Regions from separate parts of the Pseudomonas sp. R1-7 genome, predicted to be linked through region 2. Evidence: predicted binding sites of a transcription regulator. Region 2 holds the regulator's gene; the other holds the start of a gene.
What was found. Region 2 encodes FliA, which starts transcription of late flagellar genes. Its sites were predicted from a motif close to CTAAAGTTTNNNNNNNNNNNGCCGNTAA; they were not measured.
Positions count from the first base shown of each region.

Region 1: J3P79_RS06465 (flagellar protein MotY) is a predicted target of FliA. The motif match lies at 1,760-1,787, and genes of this name have one in related genera.

Region 1 is NZ_CP071661.1:1,477,327-1,482,564, forward strand. Features, by position in the region: gene rnt (ribonuclease T) at 1-650, opposite strand, end outside; gene pyrC (dihydroorotase) at 647-1,693, opposite strand; gene J3P79_RS06465 (flagellar protein MotY) at 1,871-2,872, shown strand; gene J3P79_RS06470 (argininosuccinate synthase) at 3,000-4,217, shown strand; partial or broken gene J3P79_RS06475 (hypothetical protein) at 4,384-4,626, opposite strand; gene J3P79_RS06480 (response regulator) at 5,096-5,238, shown strand, end outside.
Region 2 is NZ_CP071661.1:4,217,864-4,223,101, forward strand. Features, by position in the region: gene J3P79_RS18760 (chemotaxis protein CheA) at 1-1,469, opposite strand, end outside; gene J3P79_RS18765 (protein phosphatase CheZ) at 1,500-2,285, opposite strand; gene J3P79_RS18770 (chemotaxis response regulator CheY) at 2,304-2,675, opposite strand; gene fliA (RNA polymerase sigma factor FliA) at 2,843-3,586, opposite strand; gene fleN (flagellar synthesis regulator FleN) at 3,583-4,413, opposite strand; gene flhF (flagellar biosynthesis protein FlhF) at 4,528-5,238, opposite strand, start outside.

The DNA of each region.
Region 1 (5,238 bases), 2.7 Mb from region 2:
ATCTCTTTCCACCGGTTGACGATGCCGCAGAACAGCTCGGCGGTCTTCTCGGTGTCATAGCGGGCCGAGTGAGCCTCACGGCCATCGAAATCGATATCAGCCGCCTGGCAGGCCTTGGCCAATACCGTCTGGCCGTAGGCCAAGCCAGCGAGGGTCGCCGTGTCGAAGCTGGAGAAGGGATGAAACGGATTGCGCTTCATGTCCAGGCGCGCAACGGCGGCATTGAGGAAGCCCAGGTCGAAACTGCTGTTATGGCCGACCAGGATCGCGCGCTTGCAACCGTTGGCCTTCAGTGCCTTGCGCACGCCACGGAAGATGTCGGTCAGCGCGGTTTCTTCGCTGACCGCCATGCGCAGCGGGTGATCGAGTTTGATCCCGGTGAACTCCAGGGCTGCCGCTTCGATGTTGGCGCCTTCGAACGGTTCGACCCGAAAGAAGTAGGTGTGGTCGGGGAAGACAAAGCCTTTCTCGTCCATGCCAATGGTGGTCGCGGCGATTTCCAGCAGCGCATCGGTGGCTGAGTTGAAACCACCGGTTTCTACGTCGACCACGACCGGCAGATAACCCCGGAAGCGAGCAGCCATCGGGTGGCGCGCGCCGCCCGAACCGCCGTTGCCGTCCAGTTCGTCGTCGAAATGATCTTCACTCACGCGTTTTCCTCCAGCAGGCGCCAGCGCAGTTTTTCACCGGCGCGCAGCGGGATGACAGTCTGCTCGCCAAACGGCAGGCTGGCAGGGGCGGTCCACTCGTCGCGAACCAGGGTAATCCGATCGGTGTTCACCGGCAGGCCATAGAAGCGTGGGCCGTGCAGGCTGGCGAAGCCTTCGAGCTTGTCCAGGGCGTTGCGCTGCTCGAACGCCTCGGCGTACATCTCGATGGCGGCGTAGGCGGTGTAGCAACCAGCACAACCGCAAGCGGCTTCCTTGGCATGACGGGCGTGGGGCGCCGAGTCGGTGCCGAGGAAAAACTTGGCGCTGCCGCTGGTGGCCGCATCCAGCAAGGCTTCCTGATGGGTGTTGCGCTTGAGGATCGGCAAGCAATAGAAGTGTGGACGGATCCCGCCCACCAGCATGTGGTTGCGGTTGTACAGCAGGTGATGCGCGGTGATGGTCGCGCCGACATTGGCCGAAGCCTCGTTGACGAACTGCACGGCATCACCCGTGGTGATGTGCTCGAAGACCACCTTAAGCGTCGGGAAGCGTTCGACGACGCGACGCATATGTTCGTCGATGAAAATCTTCTCACGATCGAACACATCGACGTCGCCCCGGGTAACTTCACCGTGGATCAACAACGGCATGCCGACTTCGGCCATCGCCTCGAGCACCGGGAAAATCTTGTCGATGCTGGTGACGCCAGAGTCCGAATTGGTAGTGGCGCCAGCGGGGTACAACTTGGCCGCATGCACGAAACCGCTGGCCTTGGCCTCGCGTATCTCCTCGGGCTGGGTGCGGTCGGTGAGGTAAAGCACCATCAGCGGTTCGAAGCGGCTGCCTTTCGGGCGTGCCGACAGGATGCGCTGGCGATAGCCATCGGCCTCGGCGGCGTTGCGCACGGGCGGAACCAGGTTTGGCATGATGATGGCGCGGCCAAAAGTGCGCGCGACATCGGCGACGGTATGGGTCAACACAGCACCATCGCGAAGATGAATATGCCAGTCGTCGGGACGCAGCAGGGTCAGGCGGTCGGACATGGGGGGCTTCCAGGCGGGTAAATCTCGGGGGAATGCTACCGGAAAAGACCGATCCGGGCACCCGCTATCAAGTTTTGCCGCAAGTTACCGATAGCCCCTTCAGGTGTGCCAGCATTTCGTGCCAAGCGGCATGCCCAGCGTTTCTCGATTTCCGTATAAAAGCCAGTGGAGCCTCCCGTGCGCCAGCGTTATCTAGCCTTGCTCAGTGTGTTTGCCAGCCTTCCTGCGATGGCGCTCACTTTCCAGACCCGTCTGGAGAGCATCGAGTGGACGGTCGAAGGCGACAAGTTCGAGTGTCGGCTGAGCCAGCCGATCAGCGATTTCGGCAGTGGAGAGTTCGTGCGCAAGGCGGGCGAGCAGGCCACGTTCCGGCTCAAGGCCAATAATCCGATGCTCGGCGGCGGCTCTGCGACGTTGCTGGCGGCCGCGGCGCCTTGGCAGCCCGGGCGGGGCGATATCAACCTTGGTTCGGTCAGGATCGGCAGCGGCGATGTGCTTTTCAACAGCTCCCAGGTACAGGCCGGCCGCTTGATCAGCGGGCTGATGGAAGGTCGCAGTCCCGTAGTGCGACGCAACACCGAGGACGGGCGGGTGTCGGAGGTTCGGTTGCTCCCCGTGCGCTTCAACAAGGCGTTCAACGATTACCAGGGCTGTGTAGCGAAACTCTTGCCGAAGAACTTCGAGCAGATCAAGCAAACCCAGATCGGCTTCCCTGGCGAAGGGATCGAGCTTGATGCCCAGGCCAAGGCCCAGTTGCAGGTCATGCTCGACTTCATCAAGGCGGACCCGAGCGTCAATCATGTCGAGCTCGATGGCCACTCCGACAACAGTGGCAACCGCCTGACCAACCGCGAGTTGTCGCGTCGCCGGGCCCTGGCTGTCCAGGATTTCTTCAAGGCCAACGGTTTCCAGGAGTCCCAATTCACCGTGCGCTTCCACGGCGAGCGTTATCCGCTGGTCGCCAATACCAACGCAGCCAACCGGGCCAAGAACCGGCGTGTGTTGGTAAAACTGGAGCGGGTACCCGCCACCCAGGCCCCGGCCCCACAGGCGCCAGCTCCCGCGGCAATGCCGGCGGCACCTGCCGTGGCACCCGCTGCTGCGCCGGGCAAGACGGCGACGCCGGTTGCTCCGACCAAGACGGCTGCGCCTGCCGGAGCGACTGCACGTACTTCCTGAGCCGGCCTGATCGTCGCGCAGTCGACATAATCTGTCGCTTCGTCGTCATAAGCTGTCGCGCCTCTGTAAATTATCCGCGCTGGACGTTAGACTTCCCGGCTTTCCGTACAACCCGTGGAGTGATGGCATGGCGGACGTAAACAAGGTCGTTCTGGCGTATTCCGGCGGCCTGGACACTTCGGTGATCCTCAAGTGGCTGCAGGACACTTATAACTGCGAAGTGGTGACCTTCACCGCTGACCTGGGACAGGGCGAGGAAGTCGAGCCTGCACGTGCCAAGGCCCAGGCCATGGGCGTCAAAGAAATCTACATCGATGACCTGCGCGAAGAGTTCGTCCGCGACTTCGTGTTCCCGATGTTCCGCGCCAACACCGTTTACGAAGGCGAGTACCTGTTGGGTACGTCCATCGCCCGTCCGCTGATCGCCAAGCGTTTGATCGAAATCGCCAACGAAACCGGCGCCGATGCCATTTCCCATGGGGCCACCGGCAAAGGCAACGACCAGGTGCGTTTCGAACTGGGCGCCTATGCCCTCAAGCCGGGCGTGAAAGTCATTGCACCGTGGCGTGAATGGGACTTGCTGTCCCGTGAAAAACTGATGGATTACGCCGAGAAGCACGCGATCCCGATCGAGCGTCATGGCAAGAAGAAGTCCCCGTACTCGATGGACGCCAACCTGCTGCACATCTCTTATGAAGGCGGCGTGCTGGAAGACACCTGGACCGAGCACGAAGAAGACATGTGGCGCTGGACCGTCTCCCCGGAGAAGGCCCCCGATACCCCGCAATACCTGGAACTGACCTATCGCAACGGCGATATCGTCGCGCTGGACGGCGTGGAAATGAGCCCGGCCACCGTGCTGGCGACCCTGAACCGCATCGGCGGCGAACACGGCATCGGTCGCCTGGACATCGTCGAGAACCGCTATGTCGGCATGAAGTCCCGTGGCTGCTACGAAACCCCAGGCGGTACCATCATGCTGCGTGCTCACCGGGCGATCGAATCGATCACCCTGGACCGCGAAGTGGCTCACTTGAAGGATGAGTTGATGCCCAAGTACGCCAGCCTGATCTACACCGGCTACTGGTGGAGCCCGGAGCGCCTGATGCTGCAACAGATGATCGATGCCTCCCAGGTCAACGTGAACGGTGTCGTGCGCCTGAAGCTGTACAAGGGCAACGTAATCGTGACCGGGCGCAAGTCCGACGACTCGCTGTTCGATGCCAACATCGCGACCTTCGAAGAAGACGGCGGTGCCTACAACCAGGCCGACGCGGCCGGCTTCATCAAGCTCAACGCCCTGCGCATGCGCATCGCGGCGAACAAGGGGCGCAAGCTGTTCTGATCCGCTCCCCATGGAAACGGCCTGCATAAGCAGGCCGTTTTTTTATCTCCCTTCCCTAGCGCAATGCTCACGGTTTCCTCCTTCGACGATGACGGACCAAGCGATTGTGTTTTTTCCTTCCCCGTCGTAACGCATAGCGGCGCCTGCCGGCGGAGCCATGCCTGCCCTTCTTGACATGTTTGCTTTTGGGGAAATCTGAAGGTGAATACAGAGCGCGGTAGTTGAAATTGAGCGTCAGAAAAAACAACAACGATAAGAAAACGGGAAAGCCGATCAGGAACCAGACGTAACAGTCACGATCGTCGCTGTCCAGGTACGGCAAGGATATCGCTGCGGATGTTTCCGACAAACTTGCAAGTATGGCAATAAGCGTCATTGGGTTGATGATGGTTTTTTTTAATTCGTTCATGATGGATGCTCATGGGTAATTACATGCTCTTGATTAAAATTTGGATTTTATTGGTGGCCGCCCGAAAGGGTGGTCAGTCAGAAAAGACATTCAGGTCGTTCTTGTCTAATTCCACCAGGCTGTCTTTTTTATACAGAAACTCATGCCGATGAGTGAAATTTTTACCGTTTGTATGAAATTAAATCCGTTACTATTTATAAAAAACAATGACTGCATGCGCTGAAACACCTTCTGTTTCTTCGAGAAAATCCCCCTCGTTTAAGCGAGGTCGGCATGTCAGATTTATGGCGTTGGTCTCGTGGAAAATTTCATGGCACATTATTTTGCAGATAATTTGTAGGAAAATTCTGTATTGCTTGTAGGTTGCGTCTTTCGCTGCGAGCGCTCACGAGCAACGGCATGCCAAGGTAGAAATGACTAGGCTATTGTGCGTGCTCTAAAAATTCGAACAGCGAAATTGGATGTGCCCATGAATAAAGTGCTGATCGTGGACGATCACCCCGTCATTCGTCTTGCTGTACGTTTGCTAATGGAGCGTCATGGATATGAAGTTATCGCCGAAACGGATAATGGCGTTGATGCCTTACAGATCGCCCGAGAACAAATGCCCGA
Region 2 (5,238 bases):
CGCTCTTCCGGCGACTCGATGCCGTGGTCGACCGCGTTACGCACCAAGTGGACCAGCGGGTCGGCCAGGGCCTCGACAAGGTTCTTGTCCAGGTCGGTCTCTTCACCCACCAATTCCAGGTTGATTTCTTTCTTGAGCTGGCGAGCCAGGTCACGAACCAGGCGCGGGAAGCGCCCGAAGACTTTCTTGATCGGCTGCATCCGGGTCTTCATGACCGCGGTCTGCAAATCGGCCGTGACCACGTCGAGGTTCGACACGGCCTTGGACATGGCTTCGTCCTGGCTGTTGAGGCCCAGGCGCACCAGGCGGTTACGCACCAGCACCAGTTCGCCGACCATGTTCATGATCTCGTCCAGGCGCGCGGTGTCGACCCGAACGGTGGTCTCGGCTTCGCTGGCCGGTTTTTCGGCGGGCGCGGCGGAAGGAGCCCGAGCAGGGGCAGGCGCCGCTGCGGCGGCAGGCTTGGGTGTTTCAGCTTTCGGTTCCGCTGCCTTGGCAGCCGGCTTCGGCGCGGCCTTGGCGGCGGGCGCGGCAGTGGCGGCAGCGGCAGGCGCAGCGGCAGCCGCACCCACTTCGCTGAACTTGCCCTTGCCGTGCAGTTCGTCGAGCAGCGATTCGAATTCGTGGTCGCTGATCAGATCGCTACCGGCTGCCGCGGCCGCTGGCTTGGCCGGCGTCGGCGCCGAAGCGATGGCCGAGTCCAGTGCATCGACGGCAAAGTTGCCCTTGCCGTGCAACTGGTCGAGCAAGGCTTCGAATTCGTCATCGGTAATGTCCGAGTCATCACCCGCTGCCTTTGGCGCAGCCGGGGCAGCCGGGGCCGCGACCGCATCGGCGGCGAACTGGCCCTTGCCGTGCAGTTGGTCGAGCAGCGACTCGAACTCATCGTCGGTAATTTCATCGCTGGCAGCGGCATTGGCGGCTGGCGCAGCAGGTGCGGCCGGAGCCTCGGCTTCGGCCTTGACGGCGCTCAGCGAGTCCAGCAGCGATTCGAATTCGTGATCGGTAATGTCACCCGATTCTTCGGCAACCGGCTCTTCAACCACAGGCTCGGCAGCCGGCGCGGCTTCGTCAGCCGACTGCGGCTCGGCCAGGCGCGACAGCGCGGCGAGCAGCTCGGGGGTGGCTGGGGTGATCGGCGAGCGCTCGCGCACTTCGCTGAACATGCTGTTGACCGCATCCAAGGCTTCGAGCACCACGTCCATCAGCTCCGAGTCGACGCGACGCTCACCCTTGCGCAGGATGTCGAACACGTTCTCGGCAATGTGGCAGCACTCCACCAGCTCGTTGAGCTGGAGGAAGCCGGCGCCTCCTTTTACAGTGTGGAAACCGCGAAAAATTGCATTGAGCAGATCCGCATCATCAGGTCGGCTTTCCAGCTCGACCAGCTGTTCGGACAGTTGCTCTAGAATCTCGCCGGCCTCAACCAGGAAATCCTGAAGGATCTCTTCATCGGCGCCGAAGCTCATTAATGGCTGCTCCTAAAATAGGGCTAAAACTCAAAATCCAAGGCTGGACAACAAATCGTCCACATCGTCCTGACCGGACACAACGTCTTCTCTTTTATCGGCATGAATTTGCGGACCTTCACCCTGAGAGAGATGTTTTTGTGGATCTTTTTCAGCAAGTATCGCCGCGCGGTCGTGTTCGATGCCGGCAAAGCGATCCACTTGGCTTGCCATCAACACCAGCTTGAGCAAATTGCTTTCAACTTCGGTGACCAACTGGGTCACGCGCTTGATCACTTGGCCGGTCAGGTCTTGATAGTCCTGGGCCAGCAAAATGTCGTTGAGGTTGCCGGCCACGGCGCGGTTCTCGGTGCTGCTGCGCGCCAGGAATCCGTCGACCCGACGGGCCAGTTCGCGAAATTCCTCGGCGCCGACTTCGCGACGCATGAACCGTCCCCAATCGGTGCTCAACGCCTGGGCTTCCTCGCTCAGGCCGTTGACCAGGGGCGTTGCGCTTTCCACCAGGTCCATGGTGCGGTTGGCCGCGGCTTCGGTCAGCTTGACCACATAACCCAGGCGCTCGGTGGCGTCGGTGATCTGCGAGACTTCCTCGGCCTGCGGCATGTTCGGATCGATCTGGAAATTGACGATCGCGCTGTGCAGTTCACGGGTGAGCTTGCCGACTTCCTGGTACAGACCACGATCCCGGGTCTGGTTGAGCTCATGAATCATTTGAACCGCATCGCCGAAGCGGCCCTTTTCAAGGCTGTCGACCAGTTCGCGGGCATGTTTTTTCAGGGTCGATTCGAAATCGCCCATTGAAGATTCGTTGTCCATAGCTCCCCCGTGGCGCCGTTAACCGATGCGTTCGAAGATTTTTTCGATCTTCTCTTTCAACGCCTGGGCCGTGAAGGGTTTGACCACATAGCCGTTAACACCGGCCTGGGCGGCTTCGATGATCTGCTCGCGCTTGGCTTCGGCAGTGACCATCAGCACCGGCAGGTGCTTGAGTTTTTCATCGGCGCGCACGTGGCGCAGCAAGTCGATACCGGTCATGCCAGGCATGTTCCAGTCAGTCACCAGAAAGTCGATGCTCCCGCTGTTGAGGACCGGAATGGCGGTAGTGCCATCGTCGGCCTCGACCGTGTTGGTGAACCCGAGGTCACGCAACAGGTTTTTTATGATCCGCCGCATCGTTGAGAAGTCATCAACGATGAGGATTTTCATGTTCTTGTCCAATTCGACCTCCAAGCAGTCTTAAACGCGCCCAGCACCTGGACGCGCCATTTCAATCAATCCGGCACAACACTCGACAACGGTCTGGAGCACAACGGGTGGAGACTGGCCCGGCGCGTGCCATGCCAGCCTCGTTCGCAGTGTCCCCACACTGCTCGTCAGCGCGCTCGCCACTCCCCCAAACGCCCCCGCAAGCGGGCCGCGCACTGGCTGTGTAACTGGCTGACCCGCGATTCGCTGACCCCCAGGACCTCACCGATTTCCTTGAGGTTCAGCTCTTCGTCGTAGTACAGCGCCAAGACCAGTCGCTCACGCTCCGGCAAATTGGCGATCGCATCCGCCAGCGCGCTCTGGAAACGCTCATCTTCCAGGTCACGCGACGGCTCCATGTGAGCACTCGCGTTATCCTCGTGCAGCCCTTCGTGCTCGCCGTCCTGCAACAGGTCGTCGAAACTGAACAGGCGACTGCCCAAGGTATCGTTCAAAATCCCGTAATAATCATCGAGACTCAACTGGAGTTCGGCTGCAACTTCGTGATCTTTAGCGTCTCGTCCGGTTTTCGCTTCAATCGCGCGAATCGCATCACTGACCATGCGCGTATTGCGATGCACCGAACGCGGCGCCCAGTCGCCCTTGCGGACTTCATCGAGCATCGCCCCGCGGATGCGGATACCGGCGTATGTCTCGAAGCTGGCGCCCTTGCTCGCGTCGTATTTGTTCGACACTTCGAGCAGGCCGATCATGCCCGCCTGGATCAAGTCCTCGACCTGCACACTGGCCGGCAAGCGCGCCAGCAAGTGATAGGCGATGCGCTTGACCAGGGGCGCGTAACGCTCGATCAACTCGTACTGGGCGTCCCGTGCCGATTTTTTGTAGAGATGGTTGTAACCGCTGGCTGTCATAACACGGGCCCTGCTGTTTGTTGCACGAGACGCTCGACGAAAAATTCCAGATGCCCGCGTGGGTTGGCCGGCAGAGGCCAGGTATCGACTTTCTGGGCGATCGCCTTGAACGCCAGCGCGCATTTGGAACGTGGAAAAGCTTCATAAACGGCACGTTGCTTCTGGACCGCCTTGCGTACACTTTCGTCGTAAGGCACTGCGCCGACGTATTGTAGGGCGACGTCCAGGAAGCGGTCCGTGACCTTTGTCAACTTGGCGAACAGGTTGCGTCCTTCCTGTGGGCTCTGGGCCATGTTGGCCAGGACGCGGAAGCGGTTCATGCCATAGTCGCGGTTAAGCAGTTTGATCAGGGCGTAGGCGTCGGTGATCGACGTCGGTTCGTCGCAGACCACCAGCAAGACTTCCTGGGCGGCGCGGACAAAACTGACCACCGAGTCACCGATACCGGCAGCCGTGTCGATCACCAGCACATCGAGGTTGTCACCGATGTCGCTGAACGCCTGGATCAGGCCGGCGTGCTGCGCAGGCGTCAGGTGCACCATGCTCTGGGTGCCGGAGGCGGCCGGCACGATGCGAATCCCGCCGGGGCCCTGCAACAGCACGTCGCGCAACTCACAGCGCCCTTCAATCACGTCCGCCAGCGTGCGCTTGGGTGTGAGCCCCAGCAGCACGTCGACGTTCGCCAGGCCCAGGTCGGCGTCCAGCAGCATGACCCGTCGGCCAAGCTCTGCCAGAGCCAGGGACAAGTTCACTGACACGTTAGTCTTCCCGACGCCACCTTTGCCGCCGGTCACCGCGATCACCTGTACGGGATGCATGCTGCCCATGTTCGTTCTTTACCTTGTCTTACTTAGACGGAGGCCACATTACTGGCTGCGCGTTCACTCGGAACAATGCATGGCAGACCATCGATGTAGGTACAAAAAATATTCATGATTACCTCAGCCAACCTGCTTGGTCGGGCTGTGGTAGATGTCAGCGAACATATCAGCCATGGCTTCTTCGCTGGGTTCTTCCTGCATTTGCACACTCACGGCACGACTGACCAGTTGATGACGGCGCGGCAGATGCAAATCATCCGGGATCCGCGGCCCGTCGGTCAGGTAGGCCACCGGTAGTTCATGACCGATCGCCAGGCTCAACACCTCGCCCAGGCTTGCCGTTTCGTCCAGCTTAGTCAGGATGCAGCCGGCCAGCCCGCAGCGTTTGTAGCTGTGGTATGCGGCGGTTAGAACCTGTTTCTGGCTGGTGGTTGCCAACACGAGATAATTTTTTGACTTGATGCCACGCCCGGCCAGGCTTTCCAGCTGCATGCGCAGGGCCGGATCGCTGGCTTGCAGGCCGGCGGTGTCGATCAGCACGACGCGTTTGCGCATCAGCGGCTCCAGCGCCTGGGCCAGGGATTGACCCGGATCCACATGGGTCACCGACACGTTGAGGATCCGACCCAGGGTCTTGAGTTGCTCCTGGGCGCCGATGCGGAAACTGTCCATGCTCACCAGGGCGATGCTCTGGGCGCCGTACTTGAGTACATAACGGGCCGCGAGCTTGGCCAGGGTCGTGGTCTTGCCCATGCCGGCCGGGCCGACCATGGCAATCACTCCGCCCTCCTCCAGTGGCTCGATTTCCGGCGTGGCGATCATCCGCGCCAG